Regions from separate parts of the Nonomuraea longicatena genome, predicted to be linked through region 1. Evidence: predicted binding sites of a transcription regulator. Region 1 holds the regulator's gene; the other holds the start of a gene.
What was found. The regulator HrcA, encoded in region 1, represses chaperone genes, less so after heat shock. The targets are predictions, from matches to a motif close to TTGGCACTCTCNNNNNGAGAGTGCCAA.
Positions count from the first base shown of each region.

Region 2: groES (co-chaperone GroES) is a predicted target of HrcA. The motif match lies at 3,469-3,495, and genes of this name have one in related genera.

Region 1 covers NZ_BAAAHQ010000015.1:172,631-178,241, reverse strand. Annotated here, with positions in the region: gene ABD120_RS16340 (SigE family RNA polymerase sigma factor) at 1-296, shown strand, start outside; gene ABD120_RS16335 (hypothetical protein) at 293-946, shown strand; gene ABD120_RS16330 (16S rRNA (uracil(1498)-N(3))-methyltransferase) at 948-1,673, opposite strand; gene dnaJ (molecular chaperone DnaJ) at 1,782-2,921, opposite strand; gene hrcA (heat-inducible transcriptional repressor HrcA) at 2,933-3,943, opposite strand; gene ABD120_RS16315 (hypothetical protein) at 4,088-4,924, shown strand; gene ABD120_RS16310 (DUF3097 domain-containing protein) at 4,942-5,611, shown strand, end outside.
Region 2 covers NZ_BAAAHQ010000012.1:59,783-65,393, reverse strand. Annotated here, with positions in the region: gene ABD120_RS14400 (SUKH-4 family immunity protein) at 1-160, shown strand, start outside; gene ABD120_RS14395 (hypothetical protein) at 165-1,814, opposite strand; gene ABD120_RS14390 (class I SAM-dependent methyltransferase) at 1,988-3,172, opposite strand; gene groES (co-chaperone GroES) at 3,585-3,896, shown strand; gene groL (chaperonin GroEL) at 3,970-5,589, shown strand.

The DNA of each region.
Region 1 (5,611 bases):
ACCGGTCGCGGTCCGTCTTACGGCATCGCGCGGTCGTCGAGAAGTATGCTCCCAAGGGCCTGCCCGACGCCCCGAGCGCCGAGAACGGCGCGATAGGCGAGCTCGAACGCTCCGCCGTGATCGACGCGTTGCGCGCCCTGCCCACCCGCCAGAGAGAGGCCCTCGTCCTTCGCTATTACGGCGATCTGTCCGAGGCTGAGATCGCCCACGCCATGGGCATCAGCAAGGGGGCGGTCAAGAGCCACACCGCCCGTGGCATGGCCGCCTTGCGATCTGTCCTGGAGAAGATGTCATGACCCAGTCCCCCGACGACGAGCACGGCGACGTCCTGCGCCGTGTGCTCCGAGCGGAGGCGGACGCGGTCGTGCCTTCCCCGGAGGGCCTGGAGATCATCCGCGCGCGCATCGAGCAGAAGGGCTCGCGCGGCCTGTTCTGGTGGCGGACGGGTGCCGCTCTGGCCAGCGCCGTGCTGGTCGCGGGCACGATCGTGATGGTCGTCCCCTCGCTGCGCGACGAGGTCACCACCCGCATCCGCGACGTACGGTCCGAGACCAGCCAGCCGAGCAGCGAGTCGACCAACCGGCCGCCCGGGCCGTCCTCCATCCCGAGGTCCGAGCCCGCCGTCCCGCACGTGACCGCGCCGAAGACCCCGGTGGAGGCCGAGCAGACGGCGGAGTCGACCAGGTCCGTGTCCAAACCGACGCCCACACCCACGCCCACCCCGACGCCGACGCCGACGCCCTGTCCCAGCGCGTCCTCTGCCAAGAACAGCACCGAGAGCGAGGCCGGCGCGAGCGAGTGCCCGACCCGCACCCCCTCCACGTCGCCCACGCCCAGCGAGACCCCGCCGGTCACGCCGAGCTGCCCCGCCGAGGAGTGCCCGGCCGAGGAGTCCGGCCCCACTCTGCTCAACGACACCGGCATCCCCAGCACCATGCCGGGCTGAGCTACCAGCGCCCGGTCCTGGCCTGCAGCACGGCCGCCGCCGCCACCCCCGCCGTGGAGGTGCGCAGCACCGTGGGACCCAGCAGCGCGGGCACCGCCCCCGCCTCAGTGAACGCCGCGAGCTCCGTCTCCGCGACCCCGCCCTCCGGCCCGACGATCATCATGATGTCGCCGCTCCCCGGCAGCTCGACCCGGGCCAGCGGCCGCGCGGCCGCCTCGTGCAGCACCAGCGCCAGCGCCGCCTGCTCCGCGAGCCGGACGACGTCGCGGGTGGTGGCGAGCTCGGCCACCTCGGCCCGGTGGAAGCGCCGCGCCTGCTTGCCCGCCTCCCGGGCGGTCGCGCGCCACTTGCCGAGCGCCTTGGCCGCCTTGTCGCCGCGCCACTGGGTGATGCTGCGCGAGGCCGCCCAGGGGACGATCACGTCCACGCCGACCTCGGTCATCATCTCGACGGCCAGCTCGCCCCTGTCTCCCTTGGGCAGTGCCTGGACGACGACGATGCGCGGCGCGGGGGCGGGCACGGTGTAGCGCCTGAGGACGTCGAGGACGAGCCCGTCCTTCAGCGTCTCGCGGACGACGCACTCGCCGACGGCGCCCGCGCCGTCGGTCAGGTCGACGCGCTCACCGGGGCGGATCCGGCGGACCGCCGCCGCGTGCCGCCCCTCTGGCCCCTCCAGCACCGCGTGCGCCTCCGCCACCGCGTCCACGAGAAACACCGGCACGCTCACGCTTCCCCCAGTAGAACCATCGTCATCGATACGGCCCGCCCGCCCCGCCGCCACCCGCCGTACTGCGGCGGGTGGCGGCAGGTCGGCCGGGCCGTAATGGATGATCGGTCAACGGCCGTTGAACGCGTCACGCAGGCGGGAGAAGAAGCCCTGCTGCCCCGGGGCGAACTTTCCCGGCGGACGCTCCTCTCCCCGCAGCTTGGCGAGTTCCCGCAGCAGTTCCTCCTGCTGCGGCTCCAGCCGCAGCGGCGTCTCCACGTTCACATGGATGAGCAGGTCGCCGCGCCCCGACTCGTTGAGCCGCTGCACCCCCCGCCCGAACATCGAGATGACCTGCCCGGACTGCGTGCCCGGCCGCACGTCCACCTGCTCGGTGCCGTCGAGGGTCTCCACCGACAGCACCGTGCCGAGCGCGGCGGCCGTCATCGGGATCTGCACCGTGCAGTGCAGGTCGTCGCCGCGCCGCTCGAAGATCTCGTGCGGGCGCTCGACGATCTCAAGGAACAGGTCGCCGGGCGGGCCGCCGCCGGGACCGACCTCGCCCTCCCCGGCGAGCTGGATGTGGGTGCCGTCCTCGACTCCCGCCGGGATGCGAACCTTGATCGTCCGCCGGGTACGCACCCGGCCGTCGCCGGAGCACTCCTGGCACGGCGTGCGGATGAGGGTGCCGAAGCCCTGGCACTGCGGGCACGGCCGCGAGGTCATGACCTGGCCCAGGAAGGACCGCGTGACCTGCGAGACCTCTCCACGCCCGCCGCACATGTCGCAGGTGTCCGGATGGGTGCCCGGCGCGGCGCCCGCGCCGTGGCAGACCTCGCACACCACGGCGGTGTCCACGATCAGCTCGCGCGTGGTGCCGAAGGCGGTCTCGTTGAGGTCGAGTTCGACGCGGATCGTCGCGTTGCGCCCGCGCCTGGCCCGCGAGCGCGGTCCGCGCCCGCCGCCGGCCTGCCCGAAGAAGGCGTCCATGATGTCGCTGAAGGGGAAGCCCGCCGCGAACCCGCCCGCGCCCGCCCCGGCACCGGCCCCTCCGAAGGGGTCGCCGCCGAGGTCGTACATCTGGCGCTTGCTCGGGTCGGACAGCACCTCGTACGCCTGCGTGATCTCCTTGAAACGCTCCTGCGTCTCGGGATCGGGGTTCACATCAGGGTGCAGCTCGCGGGCCAACCGGCGGTACGCCTTCTTGATCTCGTCCTGACCGGCGTCTCGCCGCACCCCGAGGATGCTGTAATAGTCGCTGTTTGCCACTTATCGACCTCTTAGGAAGCAGCCAGAATCTGGCTGACGTAGCGTGCCACTGCGCGCACGGCGCCCATCGTCACCGGGTAGTCCATCCTCGTGGGGCCGAGGACGCCCAGCCGAGCCAGTTGCCTGTCGCCAGAACCGTATCCGGTGGCGACGATCGACGTGCCGTGAAGGTACGGGTTTTCCGCCCCGATCCGCACCGTGAGCGCGGCCGGGATGTCCGATGTCTCGCCGAGCAGGCGCATGAGCACCACCTGCTCCTCCAGGGCCTCGAGAACGTCGCGCAGGCCGGTGGTGAAGTCGGCGCCGGCCAGGTTGGCCGCGCCCGCGAACACGATCTTCTCGTCGTGACGCTCGACGAGCGTCTCAAGAAGCACGGACAGGATGGTGGCCGCAGCGGGGCGGTCTTCCGCGGCCAGCCGTTCGGGAAGGTCGGCCACCAGGTCGGGCACGGCCGCGAGGCCGCACCCGTCGAGGGTGGCGTTGAGCACCGCGCGCAGGTGCGCGATGCGCTGGTCGTCCACGATCTCGGGGAGTTCGACCACACGCTGCTCGACGCGGCCGGTGTTGGTGATGACGACCAGCATCACGCGCCGGTCGCTCAGGTGGACGAGTTCGACGTGCCGGACCGTCGAGCGGGCCAGCGCGGGGTACTGCACCACCGCGACCTGCCTGGTCAGCTGTGCCAGCAGGCGGACCGTGCGGGTGACCACGTCGTCGAGGTCGACCGCGCCGGCGAGGAAGGTCTCGATGGCCCTGCGCTCGGCCGCCGACAGCGGCTTCACCTGCGAGAGCCGGTCGACGAAGAGCCGATAACCCTTGTCGGTCGGCACCCGGCCCGCGCTGGTGTGCGGCTGGGTGATGTAGCCCTCCTCCTCCAGCGCGGCCATGTCGTTGCGCACCGTCGCCGGGGAGACTTTGAGATTGTGACGTTCGGCCAGCGCCTTCGAGCCCACCGGTTCGTTGGTGGACACGTAGTCCTCGACAATGGCCCGCAGGACCGCGAGCTTACGGTCGTCGAGCACGTGCGCACCTCCTGCCTCTTCCCTTACAGAAACGCCAGATCTAGCACTCTGTGGTCCCGAGTGCCAAGTGTACGGCTCCCGCCCACAAGGTGCGATAACTCTCGTGCTGGCGGCTCACGATCCACTGCACCACACTTGACGGATATGAGTGACGATTTCCGGCAGGGCCAGGGTTGGCAGCAACCGCCGCAGCCGCCCTACGGCCCGCCACCCGGCCCCCACGTCCCTCCCGGCGGGCCCCGGCCCTATGACCCACCCGGCGCCCCCCAGCCGCCGTACGGGCCTCCGAGCGGCCCCCAGACCCCCTTCGGCCACCCCGGCGGGCCACCGCCGCCGCCGTACGGGCCGCCCGGCGGCCCCCAGCACCCCTACCCCCATCCCCCGCACGGCGGCCCGCAGTACGGGGCCCAATACGGGGCCCAATACGGGGGCCCGCCACCCGCGCAGGTGCGCCCGCCCCTGTGGTGGATCGCGGCCGGCTGGGCGGTCGCGGCCGTCTGCGTGATCACCGGGATCGCCCTGTTCGTCACCGGCACCGTGGGCGGCCTCGTCGACTCGGCGCCCTCCAGGACGTTCGCGCCCGGCGAGTCGGTCACGCTCACGATCGACCCCGGCGAGCAGCCCGCCCTGTACGTCCAGAACACCGGCCGCCTCACCTGGGAGTGCCGGATCGGCAAGGACGGCAGGCTGGTCACGACCAGCGACCAGACGCTCACCTCCGACGGGGTGACCTGGGCCATGATCGCCCTGGTCAACGTCCCCGCCAAGGGCGACTATCCGATCGTGTGCACCGTCCAGGAGCAGGTGCGGACCAGGTTCGGGCTGGGCCGCAGCCTCGCGGCCGGAGCGGGCGGCTTCTTCGGCGGGCTCGCCGCGATGGTGATCCTGCCGATGACCGGCATCGTCGTCGGCGCCGCCGTCAACGTCGTCGTGGTGGTCCGCCGCAACGCCCACCGCAGGCGCCTCGCGGCGGGCGGGTGATTTGCTACGGTCCCCGTGTGTACGACGGCGATGTACTGGCGGGTAACTGGCGGCGTCCCGGCAAGGGCAAGATCCCACAGGTGCCCGCCGAGGCGGACCTCGTGGTCGAGGACGCCGACAGCGGCTTCTGCGGCGCCGTGGTCGCCTGCGACAAGGAGGCCGTGACGCTGGAGGACCGCTTCGGCAGGCGCCGCCTGTTCCCCCTGGCGCCCGCCGCGTTCCTGCTGGACGGCAGAGCGGTCACCCTCGTACGGCCCGCCCCCGCCGCGTCCTCCGGTCCGCGCCGCAGCGCCTCCGGCTCCGTCGCGGTCGAAGGGCTGCGCGCCCGCGTCGCCCGCGAGAGCCGCATCTACGTCGAGGGCGTCCACGACGCCGCCCTCGTCGAGCGCATCTGGGGCCACGACCTGCGGGTCGAGGGCGTCGTCGTCGAGTACCTGGAGGGCGTCGACGACCTGCCCGCCATCGTGGCCGAGTTCGAGCCTGGAGCGGGCAGACGGCTCGGCGTCCTGGTCGACCACCTGGTGCCCGGGTCCAAGGAGAGCCGGATCGCCGCGCGGATCGCCTCACCCCACGTGCTCGTCGCGGGCCATCCGTACGTGGACGTGTGGCAGGCGGTCAAGCCCGCCGTGCTCGGCATCCCGGCCTGGCCGGAGGTCCCGCGCGGGGTGCCGTGGAAGGAAGGCGTGA
Region 2 (5,611 bases), on a different contig from region 1:
TCCGGGTACCCATGACGATGCCGAGTGCTGGGTCGCCCTCAACCTGATGATCGAACTGTACGCCTACGAGCCGCTTCTCGTCGGCTCGGAAGACGATCGCTGCTGGCCGCTTGAGCTGGGTGCCCTGTACAACGGTTACACGGACCTCGGGGCCTTCTGAGCCGTCAGTCCTTGGCGCGGGTGGGACGCAGCAGGGCCTCGGCCAGGGCCAGCATGGTCTCCTCCAGGGCGCTCAGGCGCTTGGTGAGGTCGGTGGAGGCGGGTGCGACCACTTCGGTCACCGTCCGCGAGAGCTCCTCCTGGTCGGGGCGGGTCTGGATGGTCTCGGCCAGCTCGGCCGCCGCGGCCGTCAGCCGCTCTTCGAGGGAGTCGAAGCGCTTGGTCTGCTCGGTGGACTGCGAGTCGAGCAGTTCGCCGACCCGCTCGCCGATGCCGAGCGTGACGGGTAGCTGGCCGACGCGCTGGTTGACCGCCTCGACCCGGTCGTCAACGGCCTCCAGGTGCTCGCTCGCCCGCTCGGCGCGGACCACGAGCCCGCCGAGGTGGGCGTCGACGGCGTCGAAGCGGCCGACGAACTGCTCCTCGGTCTCGCCGAGACGGTCGTCGATGGACTCAAGTGTGGTGTCGAGGGTGTTGAAGCGGCCCTCGTTGCGGGTGGCGGCCTCGGCGAGGTGCTGACCGGTGACGCTGAGGCGCTCGTCGAGCGTGGTGAAGCGGCTGTCGATGCGCCCGCCCAGCGCGTCGAAGCGGTCGTCGTGGCGGTCGAGGTGGCCGTCGACGCCGACCAGGCGCTTGTCGAGGCCCGCGAGCTGGCCGTCGAGGGCCACGAGGCGCTTGTCGAAGGCGGCGAGCTGGCCGTCGACCGTGCCCATGTGCTTGTCGACGCCGGTGAGCTGGCCGTCGACGGTGCCGAGACGTTTGTCGATGCCGCCCAGGCGGCTGTCGACGCCGTCGAGGCGGGTGTCGATGTCGGCCAGGCACTCGTCGGCGGTCTCGATGCGGCCGTCGAGGCTGTTGAGGCGTGAGTCGATGGAGATGAGGCGGCCGTCGACGCGGTCGACCCGGCTGTCGACGCCGTCGAGTCGTCCGGTGACCCGCTGTTCGGACTCCTCGACCTTGGCGCTGACCTGCTCGACGGCGTTCTTGATCTCGCCGGTGGCGAGGGCGAGCCCCTGGGCGAGATCGACGACGCCGCCCTCGACGTGCTCGGCGCGGGCGGTCAGCTCGGAGATCGACTTGTCGAGGCGGGTGAACCGGCTGCCCGCGGCTTCCATGCTGGCGTTGAGCTGCCCGAGTTTGCCGGCGAACTCGTTGAGGCGGGTGGAGATGCCGTCGGCGCCGTCGAGGACCGACTGCAGCCGGTTGAGCGACTCCTCGACGCTCTCGCCCACGGTGGTCAGGTCGGCCCAGATGCTCGGTAGTTCGAGGACCGGCGAGACCCGCTGGTTGACGTTCTCGACGCGGGCGTCGACGGTGCTGATCCGTTCGCCGACGGTGTCGATGTGGTCGCGCACGGCCTCGACGTGCTGGGCCAGCCCCTCGGCCCACTGCGGCGGCATGGTGGAGATGGCGTCGATGCGGGTGCTGACGGCTTCGAGAGTGCCGCTGAGGCTGCCGAGTTCGCGCTCCCGGACCTCGCGCAGCAGCCACTCCATGCCTTCGAGCCGCTGGCGTATCTCGTCGAGCACGGCTCCTTGGGTGCGTTGCTCGTAGACGTGGTCCTGGGACGCACGTGCCAGCAAGTCACGCATCCTGTCGGCGATGGCGCTCTGCCCGCCATTCTGCAGAAGGGTGGTGTGGTTGGAATGATCCACCGAAAGCTCCTTCGCTCGCCGACGTGATGCCGCGATGCGGTGGGATTGGTCCGGTTTGCAATGACTGAAGGAGAACGCGGTTATCCGTTCAATGGGAAGTAGTACCGCGCGCCCACCTTAGCCTTTGGATCAAGGTCCGTCTGGGCTGTCGTAAAAAGATCCTGTTTTGTCATTCATGCAGGTAGGGGCCCCAGGCAGATCAGGATGAAAGGTTGATCCATCACCCGGGTGAGAATGATTACGGCTGATTTATCGCCTGAAAGTCGGAGATCTCGCCGCAAGCGGTCGATGTCCACTGCGGAGCCGCGCTTTTTAATGGTGACATTTCCTATTTCGTGGGCTCGGAGGGCGGCTCTCAGGCGTTTCAGCGAGAACGGCATCGCCTCGTGGACCTCGTACCGGGACGCCCACGGGGTGTCCACCGGATCGTCGCCGGCGATGTAGGCGATCATCGGGTCGGGCAGTCGGCCGTTCACCAGCTCGGCGACCTCGCCCACCAGATGAGCCCGGATGGCGGCGCCGTCGGGCTCGTAGACGTACCGGCCGAGGGGGCCGGTCGGCGCACTCACCCCCGACGGCGTCAGCGACAGGCCGGAGGGGAGCAGCGTCGCGCGGCGGCCGACGCGCCCTGGCGTCCACAGGGCGGCCTCCTTCACCTCGCCGCGGAACGACACCCACTCGGCCTCCGCGGCCTCCGGGATGTAGTCGTACGGGATGCCTGGGGCCACCTTCAGGCAGGAGCGGCGGGCGCGGGCGACGAGGTCCGTCACGACCGGCCACGGGGGCGAGTAGGCGCGCGGGTCGAACGTGCGGCCCCGCGCGGTGCGGCGGGCCGGGTCGGCGAACAGCACGTCGTACTCCTCGGGGGCGACGGCGGCCGCGTCGCCGACCGTGACGGTGACCAGGTGGTCGAGGCCGAGGGCCGCGACGTTGGCGCGGGCGACCTCGGCGGTCAGGGGGTCGAGCTCGACGGCGTCCACCCGGTGGCCGGCCCCGGCGAGCGCGACGGCGTCGCCGCCGATGCCGCAGCAGACGTCCACCACCTGCTGGGAGGGGCCCGCGCGTTCAGTGACCCGTTCGATGACACTGCGGGCCCGGTGGGCGGCGACCTCGGGGCGGGTGGCCTGCTCCAGGCCGTTGGGGGTGAAGTACATGCGGGCGGCGTCGTCGGCGAACTTGGCCCTGGCCCTGTCGCGCAGCGCCGCCTGGGTGAGGGCGGCGGAGGTGAGCGTGCTGTCGTAGGACCTGCGCAACCGGGTGACCGCCTTGACCGGGTCGCCGCCGACCAGCTCGGCGGCCTCCGCGAGGGCCTTCTGTCCGCGCGGGGTGAGCAACTCGTGAAAGGCGTCCAGGTCCACGCCACCGACGTTAGTGCAGACGGGGAGGAGGACACCCCGCCGTGGGCGCGGCCGGCGAGGGAGGCCGGCGAGGGAGGAAAGGCGGGGAGGGGCGGCGAGGTCGGGGCGAAAGGGGTATTGGGGCGCATAGAGTGCTGAGAGGGGCGGAAGCCCTGGCGGGGAGATGTCTGTCAGCTCTGGGCGAACCGGGGGCCTGGGCTGCGGCTCAGCGGGCATTTTCCGTGCAGGTGGGAGACAATGCGCGACGCAAAGCCCGCTCGTGTTGACTGTCAAGCCCCTCTTGCATATGTTTCCTGTTGGCACTCTCCCCTTGAGAGTGCCAACGTGCGACGAGGCAGGTCTGACACCCGCGACGGCAGGCCCCGCTGGTCGCCTCTTCTAGATCATCCAAATCTGAAGGGGAGGTCCGATCGTGACGACCGCCACCAAGGTTCCCGTTAAGCCGCTCGGCGACCGCATTGTGGTTCAGCCGCTTGAGGCCGAGCAGACCACCGCTTCCGGCCTGGTCATCCCTGACACCGCCAAGGAGAAGCCGCAGGAGGGCAAGGTCCTCGCGGTGGGCCCGGGCAACTGGGACGAGGACGGCGACAAGCGGATTCCGCTCGACGTCTCCGAGGGCGACATCGTCCTCTACAGCAAGTACGGCGGCACCGAGGTCAAGTACGGCGGCGAGGAGTACCTCGTGCTCTCCGCCCGCGACGTTCTCGCGATCATCGAGAAGTAAGCCGGTTGTGTCGGGCCCCGGGCGCTTTAGCGGCGGCCGGGGCTTTCGACACCAGGAGAGGACGGTCTGACCAATGGCGAAGATCCTTGAGTTCGACGAGGGCGCCCGTCGCGCGCTTGAGCGCGGCGTCAACGCTCTCGCGGACGCCGTGAAGGTAACCCTCGGCCCGCGTGGCCGCAACGTCGTCATCGACAAGAAGTTCGGTGCTCCGACGATCACGAACGACGGTGTCACCATCGCTCGTGAGATCGAGCTGGAAGAGCGCTACGAGAACCTCGGCGCCCAGCTCGCCAAGGAAGTGGCGACCAAGACCAACGACATCGCGGGCGACGGCACCACCACCGCGACCGTCCTGGCCCAGGCGATGGTCCGCGAGGGCCTGCGCAACGTCGCCGCCGGCGCCTCGCCGCTGTCGCTCAAGCGCGGCATCGACCGGGCCGCCAAGGCCGTCAGCGAGAAGCTGCTCGCCAGCGCCCGCGAGGTCGCCGACAAGAACGAGATCGCCCACGTCGCCACCAACTCGGCGCAGGACGCCAAGATCGGTGAGCTGATCGCCGAGGCGTTCGACAAGGTGGGCAAGGACGGTGTCCTCACCGTCGAAGAGTCCAACGCCATGGGCATGGAGCTTGAGTTCACCGAGGGCATGCAGTTCGACAAGGGCTACCTGTCGGCGTACATGGTGACCGACCCCGAGCGCATGGAGACCGTCCTTGAGGACGCGTACGTGCTGCTCACCCAGGGCAAGATCGCCTCCATCGCGGACTTCCTGCCGCTGCTGGAGAAGATCGCCCAGACCAAGAAGCCGCTGCTCGTGGTCGCCGAGGACGTCGAGGGCGAGGCCCTGGCCGTCCTGGTCACCAACAAGATCCGCGGCACCTTCACCTCCGTCGCCGTCAAGGCGCCGGGCTTCGGTGACCGCCGCAAGGCGATGCTCCAGGACATGGCCATCCTCACCGGCGGCCAGGTCGTCGCCGAGGAGGTCGGCCTCAAGCTGGAGCACGTCGGCCTTGAGGTGCTGGGCAGCGCCCGCCGCATCGTCGTCACCAAGGACGCCACGACCATCGTCGACGGCGCCGGCGACGCGCAGGCGATCGAGGACCGGGTCAAGGAGATCAAGCTCGCGATCGAGCAGTCCGACTCCGACTGGGACCGCGAGAAGCTGCAGGAGCGGCTGGCCAAGCTCGCCGGCGGTGTGTGCGTGCTGCGCGTCGGCGCCGCCACTGAGGTCGAGCTCAAGGAGAAGAAGCACCGCCTTGAGGACGCGATCTCCGCGACGCGCGCCGCGATCGAGGAGGGCATCGTCTCCGGCGGCGGCGTCGCCCTGGTCCACGTCGTCAAGGAGCTCGACGACCTCGGCCTGACCGGCGACGAGGCCACCGGAGCCGGCGTCGTGCGCCGCGCGCTGGTCGAGCCGGCCCGCTGGATCGCCGAGAACGCCGGCCTTGAGGGCTACGTGGTCACGCACCGCATCGCCGACCTGCCCGTCGGCCACGGCCTCAACGCGGCCACCGGCGAGTACGGCGACATGATCTCGTACGGCGTCATCGACCCGGTCAAGGTCACCCGTTCGGCTGTGCAGAACGCCGCGTCCATCGCCGGCATGCTGCTCACCACGGAGGTCCTGGTGGTCGACAAGCCCGAGGAGGAGGCTCCTGCGGGCGGCGGCGGCCACGGTCACGGCCACGGCCACTGACCCCTCCCGCTCACCTGGCTGA